Linked DNA regions of Hydrogenophilus thermoluteolus. The protein of the gene in region 1 interacts with the protein of each later gene in a pairwise test. Links are inferred from orthologs where the notes say so. Each region holds a gene or a part of one and is shown in the gene's direction. Other genes may lie near its edges. The genes, in order: groL, grpE, aceE and HPTL_RS06825.

Region 1 (4,124 bases):
CGAACGCGTCGCGCAATACCATCGCGAAATGCGTTCCTGAAAGCCGTCGCATGCGGCTGACGGGCCCGCTAGAGCAGGTCGTTGCGCCAGCCGATCCCGATCGATACGCAAAGGGGGCGATTGCCCCCTTGATTTTTTTGAGCACCTACCCTATCATTAGCACTCGTTAGGTGCGAGTGCTAACAACACTCCACCCGCTGGGAAAACTGTGTCACAAGGAAAAAGGAGAGGTCTGTCATGAAACTGCGTCCGTTGCATGACCGTGTCGTCGTCAAACGTATCGAAGCTGAACGCAAAACCGCCAGTGGGATCGTGATCCCCGATACCGCTGGGGAGAAACCGGATCAGGGCGAAGTGCTCGCCGTGGGGGACGGCAAGATTCTCGACGATGGCAGCAAACGCCCGATGGCGGTGAAAGTGGGCGACAAAGTGCTCTTCGGCAAATACGCGGGCCAGACCGTGAAGGTCGAGGGCGAAGAGCTCCTGGTGTTGCGTGAAGACGACATCATGGCAGTGATCGAAGCGTAATCCGTTGGGCAACGCATCAAAACGCGAAACCAACCCAATCACGAAGGAGCAGAAACAATGGCAGCCAAAGAAGTCAAATTCCACGACAGTGCGCGTGAACGCCTGGTTGCAGGGGTCAACCTCCTTGCCAATGCGGTGAAAACCACGTTGGGGCCGAAAGGGCGTAACGTCGTGATCGAGCGCAGCTTCGGCGCGCCGATCGTCACCAAGGACGGCGTCACCGTCGCCAAAGAGATCGAACTCAAAGACAAGTTCGAAAACATGGGCGCGCAGATGGTCAAAGAGGTGGCCTCGAAGACCGCTGACGTCGCCGGTGACGGGACGACCACCGCTACCGTGCTTGCACAAGCGATCGTGCGCGAAGGGATGAAGTACGTCGCCGCCGGGATGAACCCGATGGACCTCAAGCGCGGGATCGACAAGGCGGTGACCGCGATCGTCGAAGAGCTGAAAGCGATCTCCAAACCCTGCTCGACCACCAAAGAGATCGCGCAAGTGGGTACGATCTCGGCGAACGCCGACAGCTCGATCGGCGAGATCATCGCACAAGCGATGGACAAAGTGGGCAAAGAGGGGGTGATCACCGTCGAAGACGGCAAGAGCCTCGAAAACGAGCTCGAAGTGGTCGAAGGGATGCAGTTCGACCGCGGCTACCTCTCGCCCTACTTCATCAACAACCCCGACAAGCAAGTCGCGGTGCTCGACAACCCCTACATCCTCTTGCACGACAAGAAGATCAGCAACATCCGCGACCTCTTGCCGGTGCTCGAACAAGTGGCGAAAGCGGGCCGGCCGCTCCTGATCATCGCGGAAGACGTCGAAGGCGAAGCCCTTGCCACGCTCGTGGTGAACAACCTGCGCGGCATCCTCAAGACCTGCGCGGTCAAAGCGCCGGGCTTCGGTGATCGTCGCAAAGCGATGCTGCAAGACATCGCGATCCTCACCGGCGGTACCGTGATCTCCGAAGAGGTCGGTCTTTCGCTCGAAAAGGCGACCCTCGAAGATCTGGGTCAAGCCAAGCGTGTCGAAGTGGCGAAAGAGCACACCACGATCATCGACGGTGCGGGCGACCCGGCGAAGATCCAAGCGCGCGTCAAAGAGATCCGCGTGCAGATCGAAGAAGCCACGAGCGACTACGACCGCGAAAAACTGCAAGAGCGTGTCGCGAAGCTCGCGGGTGGCGTTGCGGTGATCAAAGTCGGTGCCGCCACCGAAGTCGAAATGAAAGAGAAAAAAGCGCGCGTCGAAGACGCGCTGCATGCAACCCGCGCCGCGGTCGAAGAAGGGATCGTGCCGGGTGGTGGCGTGGCGCTCCTGCGTGCCCGTGAAGCGGCGGTCGCGAAAGGGCTCAAGGGCGACAACCCCGACCAGGAAGCCGGGATCAAGATCGTGCTTCGCGCGGTCGAGCAGCCGCTGCGCGAGATCGTCGCGAACGCGGGTGAAGAGCCGAGCGTGATCGTCGCGAAGGTGCTCGAAGGCAAGGGCAACTATGGCTACAACGCCGCAACCGGCGAATTCGGTGACATGATCGAAATGGGTGTGCTCGACCCGACCAAAGTCACCCGCTCGGCGCTGCAAAACGCCGCGTCGGTCGCTGGCCTCATGCTCACCACCGAGTGCATGATCGCTGAAGCGCCGAAAGATGAAAAAGCCGCTGCGCCGGGCGCGGGCGCTGGTATGGGTGACATGGACTTCTGATCGGTTCCTGTTTCCTCAAAACAGCATCACGATCCCACCCCCAATGGGGGTGGGATTTTTTTGTTTTCGCGAGCATGTCTTCAAATAGCTCAAGTAATTGGCATTTCTGCCGTTAACCCAATAGAATGAAAAGCGCCAAGGGCGCCGGAGCAGACGATGGATACCATGGATGTAACCCAGATCGCGAACGTGCTGCAGCAGAATCAGGTGACCACGGCGATTCAAACCGCCGTCTTGAAGAAAATCAACGACGTACAAGAGCAGACGGCGCTATCGCTTTTGGCCGCGTTGCCGCAACCGAGCAACCCGCCCCATTTGGGCAACACCGTCGACGTGAAAGCGTAATCGGTGCGTTTCGGCGCGGTAACGGTCTGCGTTCGTGCGCTCCCGCCTGCAAACCGAAGCGGGCAGCGGTAAGCGGTACGCTCCGTAGCCCGATCGGCTGCGGAGCGTTCACGCGCGGTTTCCCTCCTGCCGGTCACGCAGCAAGCGCGCAGCGGTTTCGGCAAAGGTGTCGTGTTCGATCGCCGTGCGCAATTCCGCCATCAGATTCTGGTAGTAGCGGAGATTGTGGATGGTGTTGAGGATGCTACCCAAAATCTCGCCGGCGCGGAAGAGGTGGTGCAGGTAGGCGCGGCTGAAATGGCGGCAGGTGTAGCAGTCACAGGTTGGGTCGAGGGGTTCGGTGTCGTGGCGGTAGCGTGCCTGTTTGATCTTGATGTCCCCGTATCGGGTAAAGAGGTGGCCGTTGCGCGCGTTGCGGGTGGGCATCACGCAGTCGAAGAGGTCGATCCCATGCTGTACGCCCACGATGAGGTCTTCGGGCGTGCCCACGCCCATCAGATAGCGCGCCTGGTTTTCCGGTAGCTGCGGTGCCGTATGGGCCAGGATGCGGACCATCTCCGCTTTGGGTTCGCCCACCGAAAGACCGCCAATGGCGTAGCCGTGAAAGCCAATCTCCAGCAATCCGGCCAGTGACGCGTCGCGTAACGGCTCGTACATGCCCCCTTGCACGATCCCGAAAAGCGCATTGGGGTTTCCCTGCTGGTCGAACGCGGTTCGGCACCGCTGGGCCCAGCGTAGCGACCGCTGCATCGACGCCGCCGCTTCGTCGAAGGTCGCGGGGTAGGGCGTGCATTCGTCGAAGACCATCGCGATGTCCGAATCGAGCACCGTCTGAATTTCGATCGCGCCTTCAGGGGTGAGGAACCGCTTGCTGCCGTCGATCGGGGAGGCGAAACGAACCCCTTCTTCGCTGATTTTACGCAGCGCGCCCAAAGAAAAAACCTGAAAGCCGCCCGAATCGGTGAGGATGGGGCGGTTCCAACCGATGAAACGGTGGAGTCCCTGAAAGCGCTGGATCACCTCCAGACCCGGGCGCAACCAGAGGTGGAAAGTATTGCCCAGGATGATCTGCGCACCGATCGCTTCGAGCATCGCTGGGGTCATCGCTTTGACGGTGCCGTAGGTGCCCACCGGCATGAACGCGGGGGTTTCGACGGTTCCGCGCCGTAGGCGCAACCGCCCGCGCCGCGCCGCCCCCGAGCGGGCAAGCAGCGTGAAAGCGGCGCGCGGTGGCGGAGTTGGCGCGTCCGTTGCGTCTGGCGCATCCGGTAGGTCTTGGGGTTGCGCAGCGTTTGGGAGGGTGGGTACGCGTTGCAAGGGCACCGGTTCGCATGGTGTGCCAACGTCAGGGTAAGGGGGTCGATCGTTCATCGGTGCGCTTTCCAGTGTGTCTCGCGGCAGGGAACGCCAGCGATCGGACCGTGCTTCTGCTGTTTGCTTCTGGGGTCAATGGGTTTCATGCGGCGCCCAATCCGTGTCGTAGCGTTGCGGCAGGAACATCGCGTCGCCGTAGCTGAAGAAGCGGTAGTCGCCTGCGAGTGCGTGCCGGTACG
Region 2 (3,915 bases), 930 kb from region 1 along the record:
CGCACTTTTTGTCCGCGGACGGGAAATCGCGCGGCAAAGCGGCGCGATGGATGCCGGACGTCTTCTTTCTTGGTTACAAGGACATTTGCAATGAACCCACCGATTACCCTAATACCGGGATGGCGGCTTGGACGCGGGCCGCTTGCCCCTTTGGCGAACGCGTTGGGTGCAGAGTGGTATGACCTTCCTGGGTACCGGGAAACCCCCTTCACGGCGGACTTTGCTGACGCGGTTACCCGTCTGATCGCTACGGTTTTGCCAGGAACCGTTCTGGTTGGTTGGTCCTTGGGCGCCATGATTGCGCTCGCGGCAGCGGCGCGCGCACCGCACCACATCGGCGGCGTGGTCGTGATCGGCGGCACGCCCTCGTTCGTGACACGCGACGGGTGGTCCCATGGGCTGACGCCTGAAGCGCTTGCCGAGTTTCGCGCCGCGATCGCCGAGGACGAACCGGCGATGTTGCCCCGTTTCGTCGGCGGCTTCAACCGCGGCGAACCGGAGAGCAAAACCCTGACCGCCGAAATTCTGGCTACAGCCGACCCCGCCCCGTCGCTGGAGATCCTGCTTGCCGGGCTCGATTGGCTGGCTACGGTCGATCTGCGCGCAGAACTCCCCTCCATTACGACCCCGGTCCTCGTCATTCACGGGGAGAACGACCCCCTCATTCCGTGTGCTGCAGGTGAAGCCATCGCACAAAACGTGCCTCAAGGAAAATGGCTGCCCATCCCCAACGCCGCCCATGCGCCCTTTCTGCGCCACCAAGCAACGATCGTTGAAGCGGTCTCAAGTTTAGTTTCGTGATGCCGTTAACCAAGCTGCCCCTGTCATTCTTCTCTCTGGAGGGCAGCGATGCGAATCACCGAATCGGCACTCCACCTTGCCGCCACCCACACCCAAAGCGAAAGCCGTCACCTGACCGCCAGTCGGCTCCGCTACGAAGGCATCCCGAGCGGCCTACCGCTCAGTCGCTCGCGGCAAAGCCAGCGCACTGAGCGCGGCGCGCTTGCCCCGGAGCCGACTGCCAATCTTCCTGCCCGAGCAATACCCTCGAACACAAAAGAGACACCTGTCCGAGAAGGGGAAACTTCGAGCGACTTGACGCCCGAGATGCGATTCATCCGGGAGCTCCTGCGTCGCTTCTTTGGCGTAGAAACCGAGGTCGGCGAAAAGTATCCCCTCACGACGACGGACGCTGCCACCACCGCTTCCCCAACGGCTCCTGCCCAACCGCAGCAGGACGCCACCACGGGACCTGACATCATGGTGGTGCGTGCCGAAACCGTCACCGCAACCGCTACCATCGTCCGCAGCGAAGCGCTGGCCTTTTCTGCGTCAGGGGTCGTGCGCACCGCAGACGGGCGGACGATCGAATTTGCCGCGGGTTTTGCGCTGAGTCGCAGCGAAAGCCTTTCCGTCTCACTTGCCGCAACCCGACTGACCACGGAACGCGCGCCGCAGATGAAAGATCCGTTGGTGATCGACTTCGCAGGAAGTCACACGGAACTTGCTGATATCGGATTTCGATTCGATCTTCAGGGAAACGGATCGTTGGTGAATCTCCCTGTACCGGTAGGCGGCAAAGGGTTTCTGGTGTTCGACCGCAACGGCAACGGCCGCGTCGACGACGGCAAAGAGCTCTTCGGTCCAACAACGGGCGACGGTTTTGCCGAACTGGCCACACTCGATAGCGACGGCAACGGCTGGATCGACGAAGGGGACGGGGCCTATGGTCAGCTCTACGTCTGGCACCCGTTTGCCGCCGACCGCCTGATTTCGCTGCGGGACGCCGATATCGGCGCACTGGCCACCCAAGCCGTAGCCACACGCTTTACCACCCATGACGCCAACGGCAACCCGCTGGGTCAGCTGCAATTCAGCACCATTTATCTTCGGGAAAGCGGTGGCGCTGGGACGGTATCCCATTTGGACTTGCGCGTGTGATCGCTGCTTCCCCTTGAAATCCCACTACCCTGCCCCCATTCCAGTACAATTGAACCATTGGAATGGGAGCAGAACCGTATGACCAACCCGAACACACCACATCCGAATCCGGAAAACCAAGCAACCCAAACCAACCCAAACCCCACCTCGGACGTCAATACCGATCCGAACGCACCGGGCATGGGCAGTGATACCATCGCCACCTCTACGTTTCCCGCAGGCAAAGCGCCTCAAACCGACGAATCCCAGGTAACTCCCGGCGCACAGCCCGAATCGCACCATCAGCCACCCACCGACAGCGTTCCCGACCTCCAAGAGATGGTGCGGATTGCAGAGCGTAAAGCGGCCGAGCACTACGACGCCTGGTTGCGTGCCAAAGCAGAAACGGAAAACGTCCGGCGCCGTGCCGAAGAAGAGATTGCCAAAGCGCGCCTCTACGCAATCGACAAATTCGCCGCGGCGCTCTTGCCGGTGAAGGATAGTCTGGAAGCGGCGCTCGCCACAGAGAATCAAACGGTCGAAAGCCTGCGTGAGGGAGTCGAACTCACGTTGAAACAACTCACCGCCGCGCTCGAACAGTTCGGCATCAAAGAGGAGAATCCAGCAGGCAACAAATTCGACCCCAACCTACACCAGGCAATCGGGATGATCGAGACCGACGGCGAACCCAACCACGTAGCGCAGGTATTGCAAAAAGGCTATCTGATCCATGAACGTGTGCTCCGTCCGGCGCTCGTGATGGTCTCGAAAGCCAAATCGGGCTCTTGAAATTCTCATCAACGCCCTCATACACCAAAACAGTTCCAACACAGAAACGGTAATAGGAGAAAACAATGGGCAAAATCATCGGTATCGACTTGGGAACCACCAACAGCTGCGTCGCGGTGATGGAGAACGGCAAACCGCGCGTGATCGAAAATTCGGAAGGAGCGCGCACCACGCCGTCGGTCGTTGCCTACACCGCGGATGGCGAAATCCTGGTTGGCGCCCCGGCGAAACGGCAAGCGGTCACCAACGCGGCGAACACCTTCTACGCGATCAAGCGTCTCATCGGTCGCCGTTACGAAGACCCGGAGGTGCAAAAAGACATCAAACTGATGCCCTACAAGATCATTCGGGCAGAAAACGGCGACGCCTGGGTGGAAACCTCGACCGGCAAGAAACTTTCGCCGCAGCAAATTTCTGCGGAAGTCTTGCGCAAAATGAAGAAGACCGCAGAAGATTACCTGGGCGAAGAGGTCACCGAGGCGGTGATCACCGTACCGGCATACTTCAACGATGCGCAACGGCAAGCGACGAAAGACGCGGGGCGGATCGCCGGTCTCGAAGTCAAACGGATCATCAACGAACCGACCGCAGCGGCGCTCGCCTACGGCCTGGACAAAAAACCCGGCGACAGCAAAATCGCGGTCTATGACTTGGGGGGTGGCACCTTCGACATCTCGATCATCGAAATCGCCGAAGTCGACGGTGAACACCAGTTCGAAGTGCTCGCCACGAACGGTGACACCTTCCTAGGCGGGGAAGACTTCGACAACCGCTTGATCGACTACATCGTCAGTGAATTCCAGAAAGAGCAAGGGGTAGACCTCAAGAAAGACCCGCTGGCGATGCAGCGCCTCAAAGAAGCGGCGGAAAAAGCGAAGATCGAGCTCTCATCGAGCCAGCAGACCGAAGTCAACCTCCCCTACATCACCGCGGATGCTTCTGGGCCGAAGCACCTGGCGATGAAGATCACCCGGGCGAAGTTCGAATCGCTCGTCGAAGACCTCATCGAGCGGACCATCGAGCCGTGCCGCATCGCGCTCAAAGACGCGGGTCTCACCGTCAAGGACATCGACGAGGTGATCCTGGTCGGCGGACAAACCCGGATGCCGAAGGTCCAGGAAAAGGTCAAAGAATTCTTCGGTAAAGAACCGCGCAAAGACGTCAACCCGGACGAAGCGGTGGCGATCGGTGCCGCGATCCAAGGGG
Region 3 (4,491 bases), 850 kb from region 1 along the record:
GCATTTTGCCTTCGAGCTCATCGCGGTCGAAGCCCACCATGCGACAAAAGGCTGGGTTGGCAAACGTGATGCGCCCTTCGAGGTCGGTCGCGCGCAGTCCAAGGCTCACCGACGATTCCATGGCTCGGCGAAACGCCATTTCGGAGCGCAACGCAGCTTCTACCTCTTTTTGTTGGGTGACATCGTGGGCAGCGGCAAACCAAACCCCATCGTCTGGCGCCGGGTTGATGTGCCAAGAGAGCCAGCGATGCGCGCCGTTGAGGGTCTTCATGCGAACCGTGAAGGAAGCCGGTTCGCCTTGCCGCAGAAAAGCCATTGCTTCGTCGACGTGCGGCCAATCGTCACGCACCGTGAGATCGAAGAGCGATTTCCCCAGCAGCAACCGCTCGGTATAACCCAACACCCGGGTAAATGCAGCGTTACATTGCTGGAACTCCCCTTTAGGGGTCAAGAGCGCCAACAAATCCAAAGAAAAGTGGAAGAGCCGATCGCGCTCCCGAAGCAGCCGTTGCAGCCGAAGGTGTTGCCGGCGCTGGAGCCAACTCAACCAAACCACGGCCGCCGTCAACAGCGCAATCGCGACCATCGCGAAGGTATCGGGCTGATTCATGCCCATTCCTTGTTACGTCTCATTGCATCATCGAATGGTTTTTGCTTTCGGGTGCCGCGAATCCTATCATGGGGGGCATGGAAACTGCGGCAACGCGATTGCTGCACTGCAGTATTGCATATCGTGGAATTTTGTTTTAGCATACGGAATGACCACCAGTAAGACCTAGGAGGGACCACCATGGCTGAACGTCATCGTCAAATCATTCTGCAAAACGATCCCGATCCTGAAGAGACCCAAGAATGGTTGGAAGCGCTCGATGGCGTGATCGAGCACGAAGGGCCGGAGCGCGCGCACTATCTGATCGAATCGCTGATCAGTGAAGCGCGCGAACACGGTGCCGACATCCCCTATTCCGCCAATACGGCATACGTCAACACGATCCCTGCCGATAAACAACCCCCGTACCCGGGTGACCCGGATCTCGAAATCAAAATCCATTCCTACATCCGATGGAATGCGATGGCGATGGTTGTTCGCGCCAATCGCGACAGCAACGTGGGTGGCCACATCGCCTCGTTTGCTTCGGCAGCGGTGCTCTACGACGTTGGCTTCAACCACTTCTTCCACGCGCCAACCGAAGACCACGGCGGCGACCTCGTCTACTTCCAAGGGCACTCGGCCCCGGGAATCTATGCACGTGCTTTTCTGCTTGGGCGATTGACCGAAGAGCAGATGATCAACTTCCGGCGCGAAGTCGACGGGAAAGGGCTCTCTTCCTATCCGCACCCCTGGCTGATGCCTCAGTTCTGGCAGTTTCCCACGGTTTCGATGGGGCTGGGCCCGATCCAAGCCATCTACCAAGCCCGTTTCATCAAATATCTGATCACCCGTGGCCTGGTCGATCCGGCAAAACACGAACAGCGCAAAGTGTGGTGCTTCATCGGGGATGGGGAAACCGACGAAGTCGAAACCCTTGGCGCGATCGGAATGGCAGCACGGGAAAAGCTCGACAACCTGATTTTCGTGATCAATTGCAATTTGCAACGGCTCGACGGGCCGGTGCGCGGCAACGGAAAGATCATCCAGGAGCTCGAAGCGGAATTCCGGGGTGCGGGTTGGAACGTGATCAAAGTGATCTGGGGTACCCATTGGGACGCGCTCTTTGCTCGCGACAAAACCGGTGCCCTCCGACGGCGGATGATGGAGCTCTGCGACGGGGACTACCAGACGTTCAAAGCGAAAGACGGTGCGTACGTCCGGGAGCACTTCTTCAATACCCCCGAACTGAAAGCGCTCGTTGCCGACTGGACCGACGAAGAGATCTGGCAGCTCAACCGCGGCGGTCATGACATTTTCAAAGTCTTTGCCGCGTACAAAGCTGCGGTCGAACATAAAGGGCAACCCACCGTGATCCTTGCGAAGACAATCAAAGGATACGGAATGGGACAAGCGGGCGAAGCGATGAACATCGCCCACCAGGCAAAGAAGATGGATCACGACGCGATCCGCCGCTTCCGCGATCGTTTCCAACTGCCTGTGCCCGACGACAAACTCGATGAACTGCCGTTCCTGACCTTTGCACCCGACTCGGCTGAATACCGCTACATGCAGGAGCGGCGGCAAGCGCTTGGGGGCTATCTCCCGCAGCGTCGAACGAAATCCGAAATCACCTTGCCGGTTCCCCCGCTCGATGCATTCAAAAGTTTCTTTGCCGGAACGGGACCGGGGCGGGAAATCTCCACGACGATGGCACTCGTGCGCATCATGATCCAACTGATGCGCGACAAACAGCTCGGCAAACACATTGTCCCCATCGTACCCGACGAATCGCGGACGTTCGGGATGGAAGGGATGTTCCGTCAGTTCGGGATCTGGAGCCAAGAGGGGCAAAAATACGTTCCCGAAGACCACGACCAGTTGATGTTCTACAAAGAGTCACGCGACGGCCAAATCCTTCAAGAAGGGATCAACGAAGCGGGAGCCGTCTGCGACTTCATCGCCGCTGGAACGAGCTACAGCGTCCATGGCGTGCCGATGATCCCGTTCTACATCTTCTATTCGATGTTCGGCTTCCAGCGCACCATGGACCTCATTTGGGCCGCAGCGGATCAGCGCACCCGCGGGTTCCTGATCGGCGGCACCTCGGGTCGAACCACGTTGAACGGTGAAGGGCTGCAGCACGAAGACGGCCACAGCCATCTGCTCTCTGCCGCTGTCCCCAATTGTGTAAGCTACGACCCCACCTTCCAATACGAAGTCGCCGTGATCGTTCAAGAAGGGTTGCGGCGCATGGTCGCAGAACAAGAGGATGTTTTCTATTACATCACGGTGCTCAACGAAAACTACGAACATCCGCCGATGCCGGAAAGCGAGACGGTCCGTGAGGATATCCTCAAAGGGATGTATCTCTTCCAGGCCGCGCCGGACAACCTCGACGGTCCGCGTGTCCAGCTCATGGGGTCGGGGGCGATCCTACGCGAAGCGATCGCTGCCGCAGAGTTGCTCGCGCGTGACTGGAACGTAGCCGCAGACGTCTGGAGCTGCCCAAGTTTCACCGAATTGGCGCGCGATGGCCACGACTGTGTCCGCTGGAACCTCCTCCACCCGTTGGAAGCGCCCCGCAAGTCCCACGTCGAGCAGAAGCTCGAGAACCATCCGGGGCCGGTCGTAGCGGCAACCGACTACGTCCGTCTCTTTGCCGAACAGATTCGGCCTTTCGTCAAACGAACGTATCTCACACTGGGTACCGACGGGTTTGGGCGTTCCGATACCCGCGAGAAGTTGCGCCACTTCTTCGAAGTGGATCGACACTGGATCACGATCGCCGCATTGAAAGCGCTTGCCGACGATGGGGAGATCGATCGCAAGCTGGTTGCCGCAGCACTCGTCAAATACGGCATCGATCCTGAAAAACCCAACCCCCGCCTGGTGTAAGGAGGAGCGGCGATGAGCAAATTGGTAACCGTTACCGTCCCCGATATTGGCGACTTTCACGACGTTCCCGTCATCGAGGTTTTGGTCACGCCCGGACAACGCGTCGCTGTGGATGACCCCCTCTGTACGCTGGAATCCGAAAAAGCGACGATGGACGTCCCGTCCACCGTTGCCGGTATCGTCAAAGAAGTGAAGGTGCAGGTCGGCGACAAAGTCAATGAAGGCACGCCATTGGTCGTGATCGAAACCGAGGCCTCTGGGGAGGCCGAATCCGCGACGTCGGCCACAGCGACAGCAGCGCAAGCCAGCGACGCGGCACCAAGCAGCGCAACCGAACCCAGCGCAGTCTCTGCACCCGCCGCATCTGCCCCAGCGTCGGCCGAATCGCCTGCAGCCGCAGGCGCAACCGTACCCCCCTCGACCCAACCGCAAGAAGTCGCGCTCGTGATTCCCGATATCGGGGACTTCCACGACGTACCGGTGATCGAAGTGATGATTGCCCCGGGGCAAAGGGTCGCGGTCGATGATCCGATCTGTACGTTGGAATCCGAAAAGGCCACGATGGATGTCCCAGCTACGGTCGCGGGGGTCGTGAAAGCAGTGCGCGTCAAAGTGGGCGACAAGGTCAACGAAGGGGACGTGGTTGCGATCGTCGTCCCGGACGAAAGCCACGTTGCGCCCCCAGAGGCTTCCCCAAGTACCTCCGCACAACCCAAAACAGAATCTTCGCCAACGCCAGCCACGTCAGCTACGCCAGCGCCCACGCCCGCGCAAACGGTGTCGGCTTCGTCTTCAGTGGGCACAGCCGCCGCACCCGCGTCGCGAGCGCCGGCCGCGCCGTCACTGGCCGAGCCGTTACCCGGCGTTTCGTTGGGTGCGAAGGTCCATGCGAGTCCCGCCGTTCGCGCTTATGCCCGGGAGCTGGGCGTAGACCTGCGCTTTGTCACCCCAACCGGTCCGAACGGCCGGATCCGCAAAGAGGATGTCCGCAATTTCGTCAAAGC
Region 4 (4,144 bases), 1.1 Mb from region 1 along the record:
GCGTTATGGGCTTTTCCGCGGTTTCTTTTCCGGGGTGAGCGACGCTGCGGATGAGGAACACGACGCAGACGGTGTCCGGCTCGATACCTTCGTGGTTGCCGACGATTCCCCGTGGGTCGGGCATACGCTCGGGGCGCTTGCGCTCGATACGTTGCGCGTCGAGGTGGTCGCGGTGCGGCGTCGGGGGATTCGTGGTGCGGCTCCGGACGCCAGTTTCCGTTTGCAGCGCGGGGATGCGCTGATCGTGCGCGGGGATATGGCGGCGCTCGAAGCGGCGCGCGAGCGCTTTCTTGCCGGGCCTGATTGAGCGTCGCTGGCCGATGCGCGAACAACCCTCCCAGAGGGCTATTCTGACGCCTCCTTCGTGAACCTACTGCGTGAGACGCGAAGGCAGCGGCGTCAGGGGGTCGATACAGCGGCGCGGCAAGTAACCTCCTGCCATGGTCGTGGTGGTTTGCGTGGGCAGGTGGACTTGGCGGATGAAATAGCGGATGCGCTCGGTTCCTTCCAAACGGTAGGTGCCGACGAAAGCGAGCGGGTCCGCGGTGGTCGTGGTCATCAATTGCGCGACGTCGCGGGTGAGCGCGCGCAGCCCGGTTTCATCGAGGCGAAAGTCGGCTGCCAGTTCGACGGTACGGACCGGGCGCTGGCAACGTTGTTGCCACGCCAAGCGAAACTCTTCTCCAAGGCGTTTGCCGAGCCGTTGCGACCGGTAATCGTCAACGGCGACGAAATCGGTGATGACCACCGGGGTCGTGCACGCCAAGCCCTGGCAGCCGCACAGTTGCGCGGCGTCTGCACCCAGCCGCTCGTGCAGTAACGTGGCGCAATCGCTCAGCGATTCTGTGCGCGGTTCGACAACGGCCGACTGCGCGCACGCTGCGAGCGTACTCGCTAGTGCGACCATCGCGAAGCGTTGCAGCCACTGGTGCCGTCTCGTCACGTGACTGCGGTCAGGGCGTTGCCGCATCAGTGGCCCCGAATGATCCGCATCGGGCGCAGGCTGTCGTGATCGGTGAGGAGATGGGCTACCTCGTCGTCGATGGGAAGCCGCACTTCAGAGCTGGCCACCACGACGCCGGTTGCGACATCGGTGATCCGTGCGTGGAGAATGACCTCGTTACTGGTCACGGTGTAAGTGCCCGTGAGTACGGCCGCAGCCGCATACTGGTATTCGAGCCGCTTGGGATCGCGGGAGAGGACGAACTCGCCCTCTGGCGTGACCGCAACCGCTTTACTGAGGCGCACGTCATAGAGGTTCCAGCCACGAACCTGCAAGCGCGCGACCAGCCCTTCGGTAAGCAGCCGCCCGAGCGGTGAGGTGTCGTCGATCCGGTCCAGGTTCACGAACGTCGCGGCGAGCACTGCGGGATAGGCGCTCTTGTGTTTGGTATTGGCGTCGAGCTGTTCCGCCATCAAGTTGAGCGCTTCGGTAACCGAAAGCGGGGCTGCGGTCGCTTGACGGTGCGGGCGGAACGCCGGGCGCATTTCGATCGACGGCATGGCAGCGCCGTACTCGGATGCGACGGCTTCGTGTCGCGCACCATTCGCGGTTGGGTTGGGGGTTTCTTGATGTGCGCTCACCGTGACCGACGAACAGCCGGCAGCCGTGAGTGCCGCAAAGAGAACCCCTAAGAGAGAACGCGGTGTCATGCTTTCGACTCCTGATGGTGCTTTGCCTCGATTATCGGCAACCCAGCGAAAAACTTTAGGGGATTTTACGGGGAAAAACGCGCGCAATTGCGCACGTTGCCGATCAGGTATAATGAGGACTTCGCTCAAAAATGGCTTATTGCGTGACAGAACGATTGGTCGCTTCGTTGTCCGGGGTTGACGCCGGGTATGGGACGCGGCAGATCCTGCACGGCATCGACTTCACCGTTCATCGCGGCCAGGTGGTCGCGATCATGGGGGGGTCGGGTTCGGGCAAGACGACGCTGCTGCGCCTCTTGACCGGGCAATTACGCCCATGGTCCGGCACCGTCGAGGTTTTGGGTGTCCGGCTCGATCAAGCCTCGGAAGCGCAACGCTACGCGCTGCGGCGCCGTATCGGGATGCTCTTTCAATTCGGGGCGCTCTTTACCGATCTCGACGTATTCGAAAACGTCGCATTCCCGCTCAGAGAGCATACCCGGTTGCCGGAGCCGCTGATCCGCGACCTGGTGTTGCTGAAACTGGAAGCGGTTGGGTTGCGGGGCGCCGCGCGCTTGAAAACGAGTGAGCTTTCGGGCGGTATGGCGCGGCGGGTGGCGCTGGCCCGCGCGATTGCGCTCGATCCGGAGTTGATCCTCTATGACGAACCGTTCGCGGGGCTCGACCCGATTTCGCTCGCGACGATCGGAACGCTGATTCGCCGTCTGAACGATGCGCTCGGTGCAGCGTCGGTAGTGGTCACCCACGATGTGGTCGAATCGCTCGCGTTGGTCGACTATGTCTATTTCGTCTCGCGCGGGCACATCGTCGCGCACGGTACGCCGGATGCAATCCGCAACGCGAGCGATCCCTACGTGCGCCAGTTCGTCCATGGCGAAATCGACGGGCCTGCCCCTTTCCACTATCCGGCGCCGCCGCTTGCCGAAGCGCTGATGGAGGAGATATGATCAACGCAGTTGCGCGCCTGGGGCAGGCAACGATCGACACGGTGGTGCAACTGGGGTTTGCAGCGCGGTTCGTGATCGCGTTGTTGCGCCACTCCGGCATGACGTTTCGCCGGGTGCCGTTGCTCATCCGTGACCTCTATTTCGCCGGAGTGCTGTCGATCCTGATCATCGTGGTTTCGGGGGCGTTCGTCGGTTTGGTGTTGGGGCTGCAAGGGTATGATACGCTTCAACGTTTCGGCTCGGAGACCGCGCTGGGCGGGGTGGTGGCGCTCTCGCTGCTGCGCGAACTCGGGCCGGTGGTTGCTGCGTTGTTGTTCGCAAGCCGCGCCGGCAGCGCGATGACCGCGGAAATCGGACTGATGAAGGCCACTGAGCAGCTCGACGCGATGGATGTGATGGCGGTGAACCCGATCGCGCGCGTCATCGCTCCGAAATTCTGGGCGGGGGTGATTGCGATGCCGTTACTCGCGGGAATCTTTTCCGCGGTAGGGATTTTGGGCGGCTGGTTCATTGGGGTGGTGGTGATCGGTGTCGATCACGGGACCTTCTGGTCGCAGATGCAGAACGCGGTCGATTTCGATGCAGACGTGCGCAACGGCATCGTGAAAAGTTTCGTCTTTGGGGTGATCGTCACCTGGATCGCCGTTTTTCAAGGGTGGAGTTGTACGCCGACCGCGGAAGGCGTTTCGCGGGCGATCACCAAAACCGTGGTCTATGGGGCGTTGGCCGTGTTGGCGGCCGATTTCGTGCTGACCGCATTCATGTTCATTGGACGGTGAGATGGAACGCAAGAGTTGGGACGTTTTGGTCGGACTGTTCGTTTTGCTGGGGGTCGCGGCGCTCTTTTTCCTCGCGTTCGAGGTCTCCGGTGCCGCAACGTCGCGGATCGACGGCGAGACGATCCGCGTCGTCGCCTATTTCGACAATATCGGCGGATTAAAGGTGAAAGCGCCGGTGAAGAGTGCCGGGGTGTTGGTTGGAAGGGTGACCGCGATTCGGCTCGATCCGAAGAGCTACCGCGCTGAGGTGACGATGGAACTCAGCAGGAATATCCCCTTTCCGAAGGATTCGAGCGCGAGCATTTTGACCGCGGGGTTGCTGGGGGAACAGTACGTGGGGATCGAAGCGGGCGCGGATCTGGAAAACCTCCAGGATGGCGACCGCATTTTGCTGACGCAATCGGCGGTGGTATTGGAAAAATTGATCGGCCAGTTTTTGGTCAATAAGGCGGCGGAGTGAAGCGCATGCGGCACATGACGCAAAGAAGTTTCGGTTCTTGGCTGGGGTGCGCGGTGGCGATCGGGGCGCTCGCGGTTGCGCTGAGCGGCTGTGCGACCGCCGTTCAGCGGGGCGGGGTTAGCGCGGATGCGCCGTCGACGAACGCCGCGGTGCGCGCAACGCCAGTCGACCCATGGGAAGGGTTCAACCGCACGATGTTCGCGGTGAATGAGGCGCTCGATCGTGCGGTGGTGAAGCCCGTGGCGCAAGCGTATGACACCGTGGCGCCGGAACCGGTGAAAAAAGGGGTGAGCAACTTCTTCGGA

Evidence for each region.
Region 2: the proteins of groL (region 1) and grpE interact in binary tests that used the Escherichia coli proteins (3 or more experiments, as listed by UniProt). The link is inferred for Hydrogenophilus thermoluteolus from one-to-one orthologs.
Region 3: the proteins of groL (region 1) and aceE interact in binary tests that used the Escherichia coli proteins (3 or more experiments, as listed by UniProt). The link is inferred for Hydrogenophilus thermoluteolus from one-to-one orthologs.
Region 4: the proteins of groL (region 1) and HPTL_RS06825 interact in binary tests that used the Escherichia coli proteins (3 or more experiments, as listed by UniProt). The link is inferred for Hydrogenophilus thermoluteolus from one-to-one orthologs.

The regions. Positions count from the first base shown.
Region 1 is NZ_AP018558.1:347,012-351,135, forward strand. The notes cover bases 1-2,905. They hold groL (chaperonin GroEL), read left to right. Parts: upstream 1-585; coding sequence 586-2,226; downstream 2,227-2,905. Other genes in these bases: HPTL_RS01575 (class 1 fructose-bisphosphatase), read left to right, coding at 1-40; groES (co-chaperone GroES), read left to right, coding at 238-528; HPTL_RS01590 (YjfB family protein), read left to right, coding at 2,383-2,571; tgt (tRNA guanosine(34) transglycosylase Tgt), read right to left, coding at 2,680-2,905. Outside these bases: more of tgt, read right to left, coding at 2,906-3,942; tRNA preQ1(34) S-adenosylmethionine ribosyltransferase-isomerase QueA, read right to left, coding at 4,018-4,124.
Region 2 is NZ_AP018558.1:1,276,193-1,280,107, forward strand. The notes cover bases 1,214-3,915. They hold grpE (nucleotide exchange factor GrpE), read left to right. Parts: upstream 1,214-2,121; coding sequence 2,122-2,709; downstream 2,710-3,915. Other genes in these bases: HPTL_RS06205 (hypothetical protein), read left to right, coding at 1,214-1,941; dnaK (molecular chaperone DnaK), read left to right, coding at 2,775-3,915. Outside these bases: thioredoxin TrxC, read left to right, coding at 1-94; HPTL_RS06200 (alpha/beta fold hydrolase), read left to right, coding at 91-801; more of HPTL_RS06205, read left to right, coding at 850-1,213. UniProt on the Escherichia coli protein: Participates actively in the response to hyperosmotic and heat shock by preventing the aggregation of stress-denatured proteins, in association with DnaK and GrpE. It is the nucleotide exchange factor for DnaK and may function as a thermosensor.
Region 3 is NZ_AP018558.1:1,199,675-1,204,165, forward strand. The notes cover bases 416-3,687. They hold aceE (pyruvate dehydrogenase (acetyl-transferring), homodimeric type), read left to right. Parts: upstream 416-790; coding sequence 791-3,487; downstream 3,488-3,687. Other genes in these bases: HPTL_RS05810 (PAS domain-containing sensor histidine kinase), read right to left, coding at 416-610; aceF (dihydrolipoyllysine-residue acetyltransferase), read left to right, coding at 3,500-3,687. Outside these bases: more of HPTL_RS05810, read right to left, coding at 1-415; more of aceF, read left to right, coding at 3,688-4,491. UniProt on the Escherichia coli protein: Component of the pyruvate dehydrogenase (PDH) complex, that catalyzes the overall conversion of pyruvate to acetyl-CoA and CO(2).
Region 4 is NZ_AP018558.1:1,398,414-1,402,557, reverse strand. Bases 774-3,698 are described here. They hold HPTL_RS06825 (ABC transporter ATP-binding protein), read left to right. Parts: upstream 774-1,796; coding sequence 1,797-2,600; downstream 2,601-3,698. Other genes in these bases: mlaD (outer membrane lipid asymmetry maintenance protein MlaD), read left to right, coding at 3,381-3,698; mlaE (lipid asymmetry maintenance ABC transporter permease subunit MlaE), read left to right, coding at 2,597-3,379; HPTL_RS06830 (FlgO family outer membrane protein), read right to left, coding at 970-1,653; HPTL_RS06835 (FlgO family outer membrane protein), read right to left, coding at 774-970. In the rest of the region: HPTL_RS06840 (monovalent cation:proton antiporter family protein), read left to right, coding at 1-307; more of HPTL_RS06835, read right to left, coding at 371-773; more of mlaD, read left to right, coding at 3,699-3,839; HPTL_RS06810 (MlaA family lipoprotein), read left to right, coding at 3,845-4,144. UniProt on the Escherichia coli protein: Part of the ABC transporter complex MlaFEDB, which is involved in a phospholipid transport pathway that maintains lipid asymmetry in the outer membrane by retrograde trafficking of phospholipids from the outer membrane to the inner membrane.